2 regions of the Brevibacterium sp. HMSC063G07 genome follow, and region 1 is predicted to be linked to the other one. Evidence: predicted binding sites of a transcription regulator. Region 1 holds the regulator's gene; the other holds the start of a gene.
What was found. Region 1 encodes HrcA, which represses chaperone genes, less so after heat shock. Its sites were predicted from a motif close to TTNGCACTCGNNNNNNNCGAGTGCNAA; they were not measured.
Positions count from the first base shown of each region.

Region 2: the regulator HrcA is predicted to act here: its motif matches at 3,677-3,703, upstream of groL (chaperonin GroEL).

Region 1 is NZ_KV802321.1:177,288-183,270, reverse strand. Features, by position in the region: gene HMPREF2757_RS00840 (16S rRNA (uracil(1498)-N(3))-methyltransferase) at 1-688, opposite strand, end outside; gene dnaJ (molecular chaperone DnaJ) at 685-1,791, opposite strand; gene hrcA (heat-inducible transcriptional repressor HrcA) at 1,879-2,883, opposite strand; gene HMPREF2757_RS00825 (DUF3097 domain-containing protein) at 3,116-3,964, shown strand; gene HMPREF2757_RS00820 (GNAT family N-acetyltransferase) at 3,964-4,503, shown strand; gene HMPREF2757_RS00815 (DoxX family protein) at 4,577-4,933, opposite strand; gene HMPREF2757_RS00810 (TetR/AcrR family transcriptional regulator) at 4,930-5,478, opposite strand; gene HMPREF2757_RS11585 (hypothetical protein) at 5,722-5,983, opposite strand, start outside.
Region 2 is NZ_KV802360.1:206,555-212,537, forward strand. Features, by position in the region: gene HMPREF2757_RS07400 (MFS transporter) at 1-1,026, opposite strand, end outside; gene HMPREF2757_RS07405 (TetR/AcrR family transcriptional regulator) at 1,134-1,706, shown strand; gene groL (chaperonin GroEL) at 1,907-3,538, opposite strand; gene HMPREF2757_RS07415 (cold-shock protein) at 3,831-4,037, opposite strand; gene HMPREF2757_RS07420 (LytR C-terminal domain-containing protein) at 4,120-4,773, opposite strand; gene HMPREF2757_RS07425 (DUF3263 domain-containing protein) at 4,773-5,024, opposite strand; gene HMPREF2757_RS07430 (hypothetical protein) at 5,241-5,522, shown strand; gene HMPREF2757_RS07435 (aldehyde dehydrogenase family protein) at 5,679-5,983, opposite strand, start outside.

The sequences.
Region 1 (5,983 bases):
CCGTGGGCCCGAGCACCGCGGTGAGGGCTCCGGCTTCTTCCATCTGCTGGCGTTCAGCATCGGCTATGCCGCCTTCGGGGCCCACGACCACGTAGATCTCTTCGACTGTTCGCCTGCTGAGTTCACTGCGCAGGGTCTGCACAAAGGGCCGGGTTCCGGCTTCGTGCAAGACGATGACGAGAGCGCCTTCGCGGGCCTTCTGGGCCGCGAACGAGGTGGAGCTCAGCTGCTCGAGTTTCGGAAAGTTCACGCGGCGGGACTGGAGTGAGGCGGCCTGGATGAGATTGGCCCACTTGTCGTGTGCTTTGGCCGCTTTCGCACCTTTCCACTGGACGATTGAGCGCTGTGCTTGCCACGGCACGACGACGTCGACGCCGACTTCCACCGCGGTTTCAACTGCCGCCAGATCGCGGTCGCCCTTAGCCAAAGCCTGGATCAGACCCAGCCGCGGTGTGGGCGGCTGCTCGTGCTCCACCTCGTCGGCAGCGAGAACGGCGACTTCTTTAGAAGCCGATTCAAGAACTCCGCGAACCCGCAGACCGGCCCCGTCGGTGAGTTCGAGCGCTTCCCCGGCCTTCATCCGGCGTACGGTCACGGCGTGGTGCAGCGCCTGTCCCGTAATCGGCACGCGCTGCCCGGGGCGAACCTCTGACAGCGGGGCGTCAGTGTAGAAGACCGGAAGCGTCACGACTTGTGGGCGAACCTTTCGCGGAAGCGGCTGAAGGCGCTCTTGGACTTCGTCTCCAGGCCGTGCTCAACGGTGTCTTCGCCGCGCATTTCTGAGAGCTGCTGGAGGAGCTTCTTCTGTTCGCCGGTGAGCTTGGTGGGCGTCTGCACGACGACCGTCACCAGCAGGTCGCCGCGGGTTTCTCGGCGCAGGCGGCCCGCACCGAGCCCTGCCAGGGTTTCGACCGTGCCGGTCTGTGTTCCCGGTTCGATGGTCAGTTCGCGCGGACCGTCAAAGGTTTCGAGTGTCACGGTGCTGCCGAGTGCCGCTGTGGTCATGGGCACGGACAGTTCGGCGCGCAGATTGTCGCCGTCGCGAGTGAACACATCGTGTTCGCGGACGGTGACTTCGATGTGGAGGTCACCGGCGGGACCGCCGCCGGGGCCGACTTCTCCGTGGCCGGACAGCAGGATGCGGGTGCCGTCGTGCACGCCTGCCGGAATTTTGACTGACAGAGTCTTCTCTTCGCGCACGCGGCCTTCGCCACCGCAGCTGTTGCACGGATCTTTGATGACATCGCCGTAGCCAGAGCAGTTGCTGCACACCTGTTGGGTGCGCATGTCACCCAGGATGGTCCGCTGAACGGTCGAAATGGTGCCCGCACCGTGGCACAGCCCGCAGGTTTCGGGTTTGGTGCCTTCGCGCGCACCGCCGCCGTGGCAGGTTTCACAGGTGACTGCCGTCTGCACGCGGATGTCTTCTTTTCCGCCGAAGACAGCGGTTTCGAGGTCGATCGTGAGTTCCACGAGGGCGTCGCGACCGGGGCGCACACGCTGATTCGGCGGGCCTGAACGGCGTGGTCCTCCCCCGCCGAAGAAGGTGTCGAAAAGGTCGGAGAAACCGCCGAAGCCGCCAGCGCCAGCGGTGGATCCACCCATGTCGTACTGGCGTCGCTTGTCCGGATCGGACAGTGTTTCGTAGGCGACGGAGACTTTTTTGAATTCGTCTTCGTGGCCGGGGTTGACGTCCGGGTGGTACTTCCGGGCGAGCTTCCGGTATGCCTTTTTGATGTCTTCAGCGGAAGCGTCTCGTTCAACGCCCAGTGTTTCGTAGTGATCGCTCACTGCTTCTTCTTTCGTTCAGATGCGTCTGCACAAGGTCGGGGATTCGGGGGTGCTGTCACTAAGTCATCGGTCAGGTCAGTCAGCTGGTCAGTCCGACAGAATGGTCGATACGTATTTCGCCACGGCTCTGACGGCGGCCATGGTGGTGGGATAGTCCATGCGGGTGGGGCCGAGCACTGCCAGTGAGGCTGTTGTGTCTTCTGTTCCGTAGCCGGTTGCGATGAGCGACGCCCCTGCCAGCGCCTCAAAGCGGTTTTCGCTACCGATCTGCACGGCAATGCCGTCGGCCTGCATATCTGCCAGCAGCTTCAGAAGCACAACCTGTTCTTCTATTGCTTCAAGCAGCGGACCCATGTGCGTGCCGAACTCGCTGCCGGCGCGGGCCAAGTTTGCAGCCCCGGCCATGATGAGCCGGTCCTGACGTTTGCTGCGGGCCAGTTCAACCAGACGTTCGGCGATTGCGGTTGCCGTCTGGGCCAGTGATACGGGCACTGCGAGTGCACTGAGGGTGTCTTCGAGGGCATCCAGCCGAGTGTCTTCCAGCGCCTCATTGAAGGCCCGGCGCATACCGCGGACATCGTCTTCGTCAATCGGGTCGAGTGCTTCGACTATTCGCTGTTCGACTTCGCCGGTGTCGGTGATGAGGATGACGAGGATGCGCTCTGGGCTCAGCTGAACCAGTTCCACGCGCCGAATGGTGGTCTGGGTGCGCACCGGATACTGGATGAGGGCTACTTGGTGCGTCAGCCGCGACAGCAGGCGGACGGTCTGGGCGAGGGTGTCGTCAATGCTCTGCGTGCTTGAGAGAATCTGGGAGATTGCCCGTTTCTCTGCGCTGGACAAGGGTTTGACATCGTCAATGCGGTCGACGAATGCCCGGTATCCCGCATCGGTGGGGATACGGCCGGCTGAGGTGTGCGGCTGCGCAATGAGGCCTTCTTGTTCGAGGGCGGCCATGTCGTTGCGGATGGTTGCCGAGGAAACGCCGAGCTTGTGGCGTTCGACCAGGGCTTTGGAGCCGACGGGCTCGTTGGTGGCCACATAGTCTTCGACGATCGCCCGCAGAACTCTGCTGCGCCGCTCGTCGTTCATCCCGAATCGCTCCCATCCGCGCCCTGCCCTGCACGGGCACATCGGGCGCTCGCTTTTGGCACTCTCACTCTTAGAGTGCCAATTCTAATGATGCGGGCACGTCTATACAAACGCCTGTTGCTTCTGGGGCTGGCCTCGGTTGCCTTTGGAACTGGTTCAGCGCCGGTTCTGCGAGCAACACCACGGCGCGCTATGTTCTGAACCGCACCAGCGCACGGCTATCGTGGTTCTCATGTCTGATCGCTATGGACGCGATGTCCTCTCCTCTGGCCGCACCCACCAACGACCCAAGACCCAGCGGGTTGAAATCAAACGCGGAATGGTTGTGGAAGAGGTTCAGACCGGCTATGTCGGCGCCGTGGTGAAGCTGGAGAAGACCAACGGCGGTTTTCTCGTCCACCTGGAGGATCGTCGCGGCCGCACGCAGGCCTTCCCCTTGGGCTTCGGCTATCTGCTGGAAGGCAAACCGGTCGAACTCGTACGGCCCCGCCCGGCAGTCCAGAAGCAGCCCGGCCGCACGGCTTCGGGAAGCAGAGCCGTGCATACCAAAGCCCGGGTTGCCAGGGGCAGCCGGATTTGGGTTGAGGGAAAGCACGATGCGGAGCTGGTCGAGAAGATCTGGGGTGACGACCTGCGGGTCGAAGGTGTTGTCGTCGAACCTCTGGGAGGTCTCGATGACCTCATGGAGGCGCTGGTCGAGTTCCAGCCGGATGCACAGCACCGGGTGGGGGTTCTTGCTGATCACCTGATCGAAGGCACGAAGGAAACGCGGATTGTCAGCGAGGTTGCCAGCCAGCCGTGGGCGGAGCACGTGAGGGTCACTGGCCACCCGTACGTCGACATTTGGCAGGCCGTGAAGCCGTCTGTGGTTGGGATTGCCGAATGGCCGCAGGTGCCGCGCGGAGAAGATTGGAAGCTCGGGGTTCTGCGCAGAATCGGCTGGCCGCACGAAGACCACCGTGACTCCGCCCGAGCGTGGCAGCGGATTCTCGGCTCAGTGAAATCCATTGGGGATGTCGACTGGACACTGTCGGGCCGGGTGGAAGAGCTCATTGACTTTGTGACAGTCGGCAGGCACTGATGGCACCTGGCGCAACTCCTTTTCTCGGCTCTGGAAAACTGTCCGGCGGCGGCGTGGTTCTCCGCGGATTCCGGCAGGGTGATGCGGACAACCTTTTCGCAGCCTGCCAGGACCCTGCGGTTGTCGAATGGACGCAGGTGACACATCAATACACCCGCGACATGGCGTTTGATTGGTGCACGAACCCGCCGGAACCGTCGTGGGTCATCACCGCCCCGGGAACAGAGCACTCTGACCGCTTTTTAGGGCAGGTCAATCTGCGCATCCACAGTGCTCATTATGTGTCTTTGGGGTATATGACCGCCCCGTGGGCACGCGGGCAGGGATTCATGACGGCAGCAGTGCGACTCGTGACCGATTTTGCCTTTGAGCGCGGCGCACAGCGGGTTGAACTGTGTGTGCACCCTGACAATGCAGCGTCCCGCAGAGTTGCAGAGAAAGCGGGTTTCGAGTTCGAGGGCATTCGCCGCAATGGAGAGCTCCTTCGCAGCGAAGTCCGCGATCTTGCGGTGTATTCCGCCATCTCGGACAAGGTCTGAGTGTTCTGCCTGTGGATCAGCAGAACAGCCTGTTGTTGCTGAGCCTGCGTGCGCCGAGACTGGGCGACCGTGTCTATAGAAAGCTCAATGCCAGAGTGACGCAGGACAGCACCAGCATCCCCAGGCAGTTGATCCAGAAGGCCGTGCCGGTGGCTTTTGCTCGGATGTGCCCCACGGCCGCGCAGAGGAAGTAGGCGATGACCCCGGCGTTGGCCGCGAAAGCCAATCCGGGCACCCATATTCCCGCAATGAGGCCACTTGCTGCGAGCACCTTGATCACGAGCAGCGACCACCACCAGTTTTCGGGGAAGTTAACGCTGTGAAGACAGTCGCGGATGAATCGGACTGGCTTGATGGACAGGGCGACATCCCCAAGGAGGACAGCGGCCAGCAGCGTCGGCAGCATCCAGAACGATGGGATCAGGGTCATGAGTTGCCTCCTGTATGTGGGCAGATTGCCGCGAAGATGTCGCGCAGCTGAGTCAAGAACTGCTGTGCGGAGGTTTCAGGCGTTGCAGCCCATATGAATAGGCTGCCGATGTAGGCAGCGTGAAGTGCTTCGGCGCGTTTGACTGCTTCAGCCGCATTTGAGCACCCGCAGACTGTTATGACCTGCTGGAACACTGCGGTCAATCTCTGTGCGAGGTCTGTGAAGACCACGGATGCGTGTCGTCCACTGACAAGGATCGAAGCGTAAGCCTGGGCGAGGCTGCGGCGCTCCTCGAACAGCGCCGCGAACGGCTCGACCACGGCGACTGCGTCTGCGCCGCAGCGGACATCGGCGGCATAGTTCTGCGCATCAGCATGGGCTTGACGTTCCGCAATGAGGCCGTCGAAGAGCTCTACGAGCAGGGCTTCTTTGTCACCGACAGACATGACCGTTCCGGTACTCACGCCCGCATTCCGAGCGATGTCGCGCACAGTTGTCGCCTGGAAGCCCCGTTCATGGAACAGACGATCCGCTGCGTCTAACACGGCGCGGCGGGTTTCATTGCGTGCCGCGGTGCGAACACCAGCCAACTAAACCTCCCTGAACATGTTCACTGAACACGTTCAGTATAGACTCACGGCCTCGTTCTACAACCTAGACAATGCGACTTTCAGCATCCGAAGCATGGGCATGCCACCGTGCCTCATAGAGAGAAGATCGGAGCACGGCCGCCAAGACGGGATAAACAAACCAAGATTTCTAGGTTTTCCTGGCGCTGGTTTAACCCACTAGCCTCCGGCGGGCGGGTCGGGCAGAAGCGCAAGATGGTTCGGACTTTCAAGGGTCACCCAGGGCGTATCGTGTTTCGTCATCCTGAAAAGACCCTCGACGATGAAGTGGAATGAGCCGCGGTCGCCAGGATTGAGATCAGCAAATTTCTCTAAGTACACTCGCCCGAGGACTTCGGCAATGAACTTTTCGCGTACCAGTACGGCAGGAAGCTCCTCTTCCCGATAGCCGCTGTTAATCCAGCCGTTTTGTGCCGCGACA
Region 2 (5,983 bases), on a different contig from region 1:
TGACGCTCGACCGCGATACAACCGGGTTCCCCAAACGAGCAGCACACCGGTTAAAGCGATGTAGACCGCACCGAACACGCCTGATGCCACCACTGCAACCACAGCGCTGTGGGGCCATAGCGCCCATACCACCGTTGCCCCGGAAAGTGCGATCATCAACACCCGCCACGCGGTCTGCAGAGATAGACGTGCCACCAGATCCCCAGCGGCTGCACCTGCCAACCCGCACACTCCCAGGACAATCCACGCTGCCGTGGTCAGACTCGGACCATGACCGCCAGCGTCCTGCAGCAGGGCCGGTCCGAACGTCCAACCGGCCGTGCTGGCTGCCCCCATGATCATTGACCCGCCAAGCAAAGCCCACGCGCCAGCGGGGAATAGACCGCGCCACTCGCCTTGACCCTCTGCACCTGCCGAGCGAGCTGCACCGATCGGGCCAGCGGGAACCGCCTTCCACGTCCAGAACGACACCACGGCGGCCGCCAAAGCAAAGGCCCACCAGCCTGCGCGCCAGTGCTCATGCGTGAGCAGAGCGACAGGACCTGAGACTGCCACGCCGAAACCGGTTCCGGCGTTTACCACGGTCTGGACTCGATCCTGCCGTCGCGCTGCAACATGGTCTGCGACCGCCCTGGCCAAAGGGGGTGAGGCCACGCCCGTACTGGACCCTGCGACAGTCACGCCTATTCCAAGCACCAGCGCTGAAGGTGCGGCAGCAATTGCAGCACAGCCAGCCGTCGCAAGCAGCCCAGCAGACACGGCGACCGTACGTGCGCCGAACCGTGCAGTCAGGGCAGTTGAGGCTGCTATACCGGCGCAGTAGGCGGCATAGCTGGCGGCTGCGATCACCCCAGAAGCCGTTGACCCGAGTTCAAGATCGTCCTGAAACGCAGGCAAATACAGTCCGTAGGCGAATCGGGCAAGCCCGTAGCAGACAGCTATGAGGCACGCTCCCGCAGCACCCAATGCAGCTGTTGAGCAAATGGAAAGAGGCTGCTTATCGCCCTCAGATTCTGCGACCTGCACCAAAGCGCAACTCCCTTCGTGCGAAGGTAGACAATTCGAGCCACCTTTACCGATCAGTGAAACTGATTCTAGGTACACTGGTCAGTGAAAACAACCGAGGAGTGCATATGGACCGCAGTGCCCTGACCAACCTCACCCCCGGGGCGCACCGTATTCTCGATGCCGCTGAGCGGCTGTTCTACACCCATGGCATCCACGCTGTGGGGGTTGAAGCCATCGCCGCGGAAGCGGGCATGACAAAGCGCACTCTCTACAATCGATTCGGGTCCAAAGAGCGCCTGGTGGAGGCCTATCTTCAGCAGCGCAATCAACGCTGGCAGACACGCCTGGACAACCGGTTGGCCGAAGCGCCGCGCCCACGGATCAACGCTGTATTCGAGGCTTACACCGACGATGCTGACGGCGCTGTTCACGGATGCGCATTCCTCAATGCGGCAGCTGAGTTGCGAGGGAACCACCCCGGGATCGAAGTCATCCGAAGCCACAAACAGGCTGTACTGAGTGCAGTCCGACGCTTGGTCACAGAAGAGGTTGGCAGTGAGGCTGGAGAAGCTCTGGCAGATTATGTGTTTTTGCTGCTCGAGGGCGGGATAGCCCAACACGGGGTGAATCCGGAAAGCGGCAGCCTCGAAACGGCGAAGCACGCCGCAATGGACCTTCTGAGTGCGAAAACACCATGAATTCGTGACGCCCACCTTCGCCGTCCGCAGCGCGATTCAGGCTAGAGGCCGTGCCACAGGCCGGGTCACTGCCAATGCATAGAACGCGGTCGATGCCAACAAAAAGCCAGCCACCCCAGACACAGAAAAACCGCGGGCGCAGACAGTTCGTCTGCGCCCGCGGCCTGTGCCCTAGGAGGGCGTGTTCACGGTTGGCCGGATCAGAAGCCCATGCCGCCCATGTCGCCCATTCCGCCGGTGGGATCACCCGCGGGAGCGGGTTCCGGCTTGTCGGCCACGACGGCTTCCGTCGTGAGGAACAGGCCGGCGATCGAGGCGGCGTTCTGCAGAGCAGAGCGGGTCACCTTGACCGGGTCGTTGACACCGGCTGCCAGGAGGTCTTCGTATTCGCCGGTTGCGGCGTTGAGACCGTGGCCGGTTTCGAGTCCGCGCACCTTTTCGGCCACAACTCCGGGTTCGAGGCCGGCGTTGATGGCGATCTGCTTGAGCGGAGCTTCGATGGCCACCTTGACGATGGCAGCACCGGTGGCTTCGTCACCTTCGAGGTTGAGGTTTTCGAAGGCCTTGTCGCTTGCCTGGATGAGGGCCACACCACCGCCGGCGACGATGCCTTCGTCCACAGCCGCCTTGGCATTGCGGACGGCATCTTCGATGCGGTGTTTGGTTTCCTTGAGTTCGACTTCGGTTGCGGCTCCGGCCTTGATGACTGCAACACCGCCGGCCAGCTTGGCCAGGCGCTCCTGCAGCTTCTCGCGGTCGTAGTCCGAGTCCGAGTTTTCGATCTCGGTGCGGATCTGCTGCACGCGGCCGGCGATTTCGTCGGCGTCGCCTGCACCTTCGACGATGGTGGTTTCGTCCTTGGTGACAACGACCTTGCGGGCGGTGCCCAGCAGGTCCAGCGATGCGTTCTCCAGCTTCAGCCCGACCTCTTCGGCGATGACCTGGCCGCCGGTGAGGATCGCGATGTCTGCAAGCTGGGCCTTGCGGCGGTCGCCGAAGCCGGGGGCCTTGACGGCAACCGACTTGAAGGTTCCGCGGATCTTGTTGACCACGAGGACGGCGAGGGCTTCGCCTTCGACGTCTTCGGCAATGATCAGCAACGGCTTGCCGGACTGCTGGATCTTCTCAAGAACCGGCAGGAGGTCCTTCACGTTCGAGATCTTCGAGTTGACGATGAGGATGTAGGGGTCCTCGAGCACTGTTTCCTGGCGCTCTGCGTCAGACACGAAGTAACCGGAGATGTAGCCCTTGTCGAAGCGCATGCCTTCGGTCAGTTCGAGTTCGAGTCCGAAGGTGTTGGACTCTTCGACGGTGACGACGCCTTCCTTGCCGACCTTGTCGATGGCCTGGGCAATGAGTTCGCCGATTGCCGGGTCGCCAGCGGAAATGCCGGCGGTGGCAGCGATCTGTTCCTTGGTTTCGATTTCCTTAGCGGAGTCGAGCAGAACTTCGGTCAGGGACTCAACGGCCTTTTCGATGCCGCGCTTGAGGCTGAGCGGGTCTGCACCGGCTGCGACGTTGCGCAGACCTTCGGACACGAGAGCCTGTGCCAGAACGGTAGCGGTGGTCGTACCGTCACCTGCGACGTCGTCGGTCTTCTTGGCGACTTCCTTGACGAGTTCGGCGCCGATCTTTTCGTAGGCGTCTTCGAGCTCGATTTCCTTGGCGATGGACACGCCGTCGTTCGTGATGGTGGGTGCGCCCCACTTCTTTTCGAGAACAACATTGCGTCCGCGGGGACCGAGCGTCACCTTGACTGCATCAGCCAGGGTGTTCAGGCCGGTCTCCAGGCCGCGACGAGCTTCTTCGTCGAATGCAATGAGCTTTGCCATAGTGGCTGGCTTCCTCCCTGTAAGGGGTGGCAGTTGACTAGCACTGCCAGGTGCCCGCGACGGCAGGAAGCAGAGCCTGAATCCCTTCTTCAGGCCCGGCGTCCTCTGCCTGGGCAGTGCGTTTCACCACCACTAGATTTAGCACTCTCGACCTGAGAGTGCAAATACCAATCCCCTGCCGCTGGCACCTCGCAGGGCCCACTGGGCTCCCGTCTAAGGAACACGACGAGGGGGAGGGACAGAAGACCTGTTCCTCCCCCTCGTGAGCAGTTCAGTTCGGCTGCGGCGGCTGTCAGTCGAGCGGTTCGACGTTCTCAGCCTGCGCGCCCTTATCCCCCTGCACAATGTCGAACTGCACGCGACCGCCTTCGGCCAACGACCGGTAGCCCTGCATCTGAATTGCCGAATGGTGGACGAAGATTTCGTCGGAAGAGTCGTCTACGGCGATGAAGCCGTAGCCCTTTTCCGCGTTGAACCATTTGACGGTTCCCTGTGTCATGTCATCTCCCAAGTGTGGAACGAAACTTCAGTCTACCGCCCGCAGGGAGCTTCACCGGCCCGGTTTCCAGGCCAGCTCTCGGTCAGCCCTCGGCGGGATCGCTGTCGGCGACATCCGGGCCCATGAGGATTGTCACGCCCACCTGGTAGCGACGGGACTGTTCGACGCTCACACCGCCAAGCCCCTCGGCCACGCGCTCAGCAGCATCGCTGTACTCCGAGGACGAATAGTAGACGGTCGTAGATGACACCCGGGTGCCCGCGTTGCTCACGCGCCCCATCTTCCAGCCCTGTGCTTCATACTGGTCGGCGAACTTCCTGGCCGCACCGTTGACGCCGGATGCGTTGAGGATCGACAGATTGGGATCGCCGCTTTCAGCTTCGACGGTCGTCACTCCCCCGCCGGTTGATTCGCCGTCACTCGGGGTGCTTTCACTCTGCGTGCTCTCACCGGGCTCGCCTGACTGTGACGATTTGTCCTTGGCATCGTCGCCTGCTCCAGGTTCCTTCTGCTGCTGTTCTTCGACTTTGGCTTCCGGGTCTGAGCCTGCGGAGCGGATGATGTTGACCGCACCGACGATCAGGAGAACAGCCACCAGCGCAAGAACGATGACAACAGCGGTCGCCGCTTTATGGCTGCCTGCCGATGAGACGGCCCGGTGGGCTCCGCCTCGGCGGTTTGCAGCGTCTGCTGCACGGCGTTCTGCACGGGTTTCGTACTGGTGTTTGTCTGCCATCAGCGCGGGATCCTCGCCTGTGCTCCGGTTTCCTGTCGTGAGTCGCGGATTCTGCGAAGCCGTTTGATGAGAACGGGATCTTCAGCATGGGCCGCGGGGCTGTCGAGGAGTCTGCCGAGCACCTGGAAGTACTGGGCGGCGGACATGTCGAACTGTTCGCGGATCGCGTGGTCCTTGGCACCCCCGTAGGTGTGCCACTGTCCTTCGAAGCGCAGAATCTGCGCTTCGAGTTCCGAAAGCTCCTGTGACATTCGTCCTCCTCTGCACCCGCAATAATACCGGCGGCAGACCTTCCCGCCAGGCCTCGTCCGAGACTATGGGACCGGGCAGTTCACTTTCCCCGCCGTTTAGGGGCAACCACAAGGGCAAGAAAAAAACTGGAGGCGAACGACAATGTCCCGTTCCCGCAATGTAGTGTCACGGCAATGCTGGCAGCGAGGCCAGCAGCCGACTGAATGGAGGCTCAAATGCTGGCCAAGACCATGATGCCGAAGACACAGGGTGCACGCACCGTCTTCATTATTCTGCTCTGCGCGGCAGGCGCATTTCTGCTCATCAGCATCGGCGCAACCGTGTGGTCGCAGGCCGGGGACGAGGGCTGGGTTGCGAAGGCCGTCATCGCGTTTGTTTCGTGGGCGATGACAATTCCGCTGATCCTGGCCTCCGCGGTGTGGGCCCTCGTCAACTTCTTTTCTTCACCGGCCGGAGGCTCACAAGGTCGGAACACTGCCACACCGCGGGCACACTGACGAACCCCGATCAGGCATGCACAGCAACCAGAGCGGTCCGAAAGACAAAAGCACATAAGCGGCAGCCGAACTGAACAGCAGCCGAATGGCGGCACAGAATAGTGCCCCGGCACTTCGTGTGAGGCGCCGGGGCACTTACTGTCTCAGCGAGTCAGATCAGTTGATCTTGACGTTGATCTGCTTGATCTGGGTGAAGCCCTCGAGCATGCCCTCAAGCGATGCTTCGCGGCCGAAGCCGGAAGTCTTCATACCGCCGTAGGACTGGCCTGCAACCTGGCCGCCACCCTGGTTGACCTGCACCCAGCCGGATTCGATCTTGTCAGCCACCCGCAGCGCGCGGTCGACGTCCTTGGTGAAGACATAGGCGGCCAGACCGTAGTCGGAGTCGTTGGCCATTTCGACGACCTCTTCTTCCGTCTTGAACTTGATGACGGTGAGAACGGGGCCGAAGATCTCTTCGC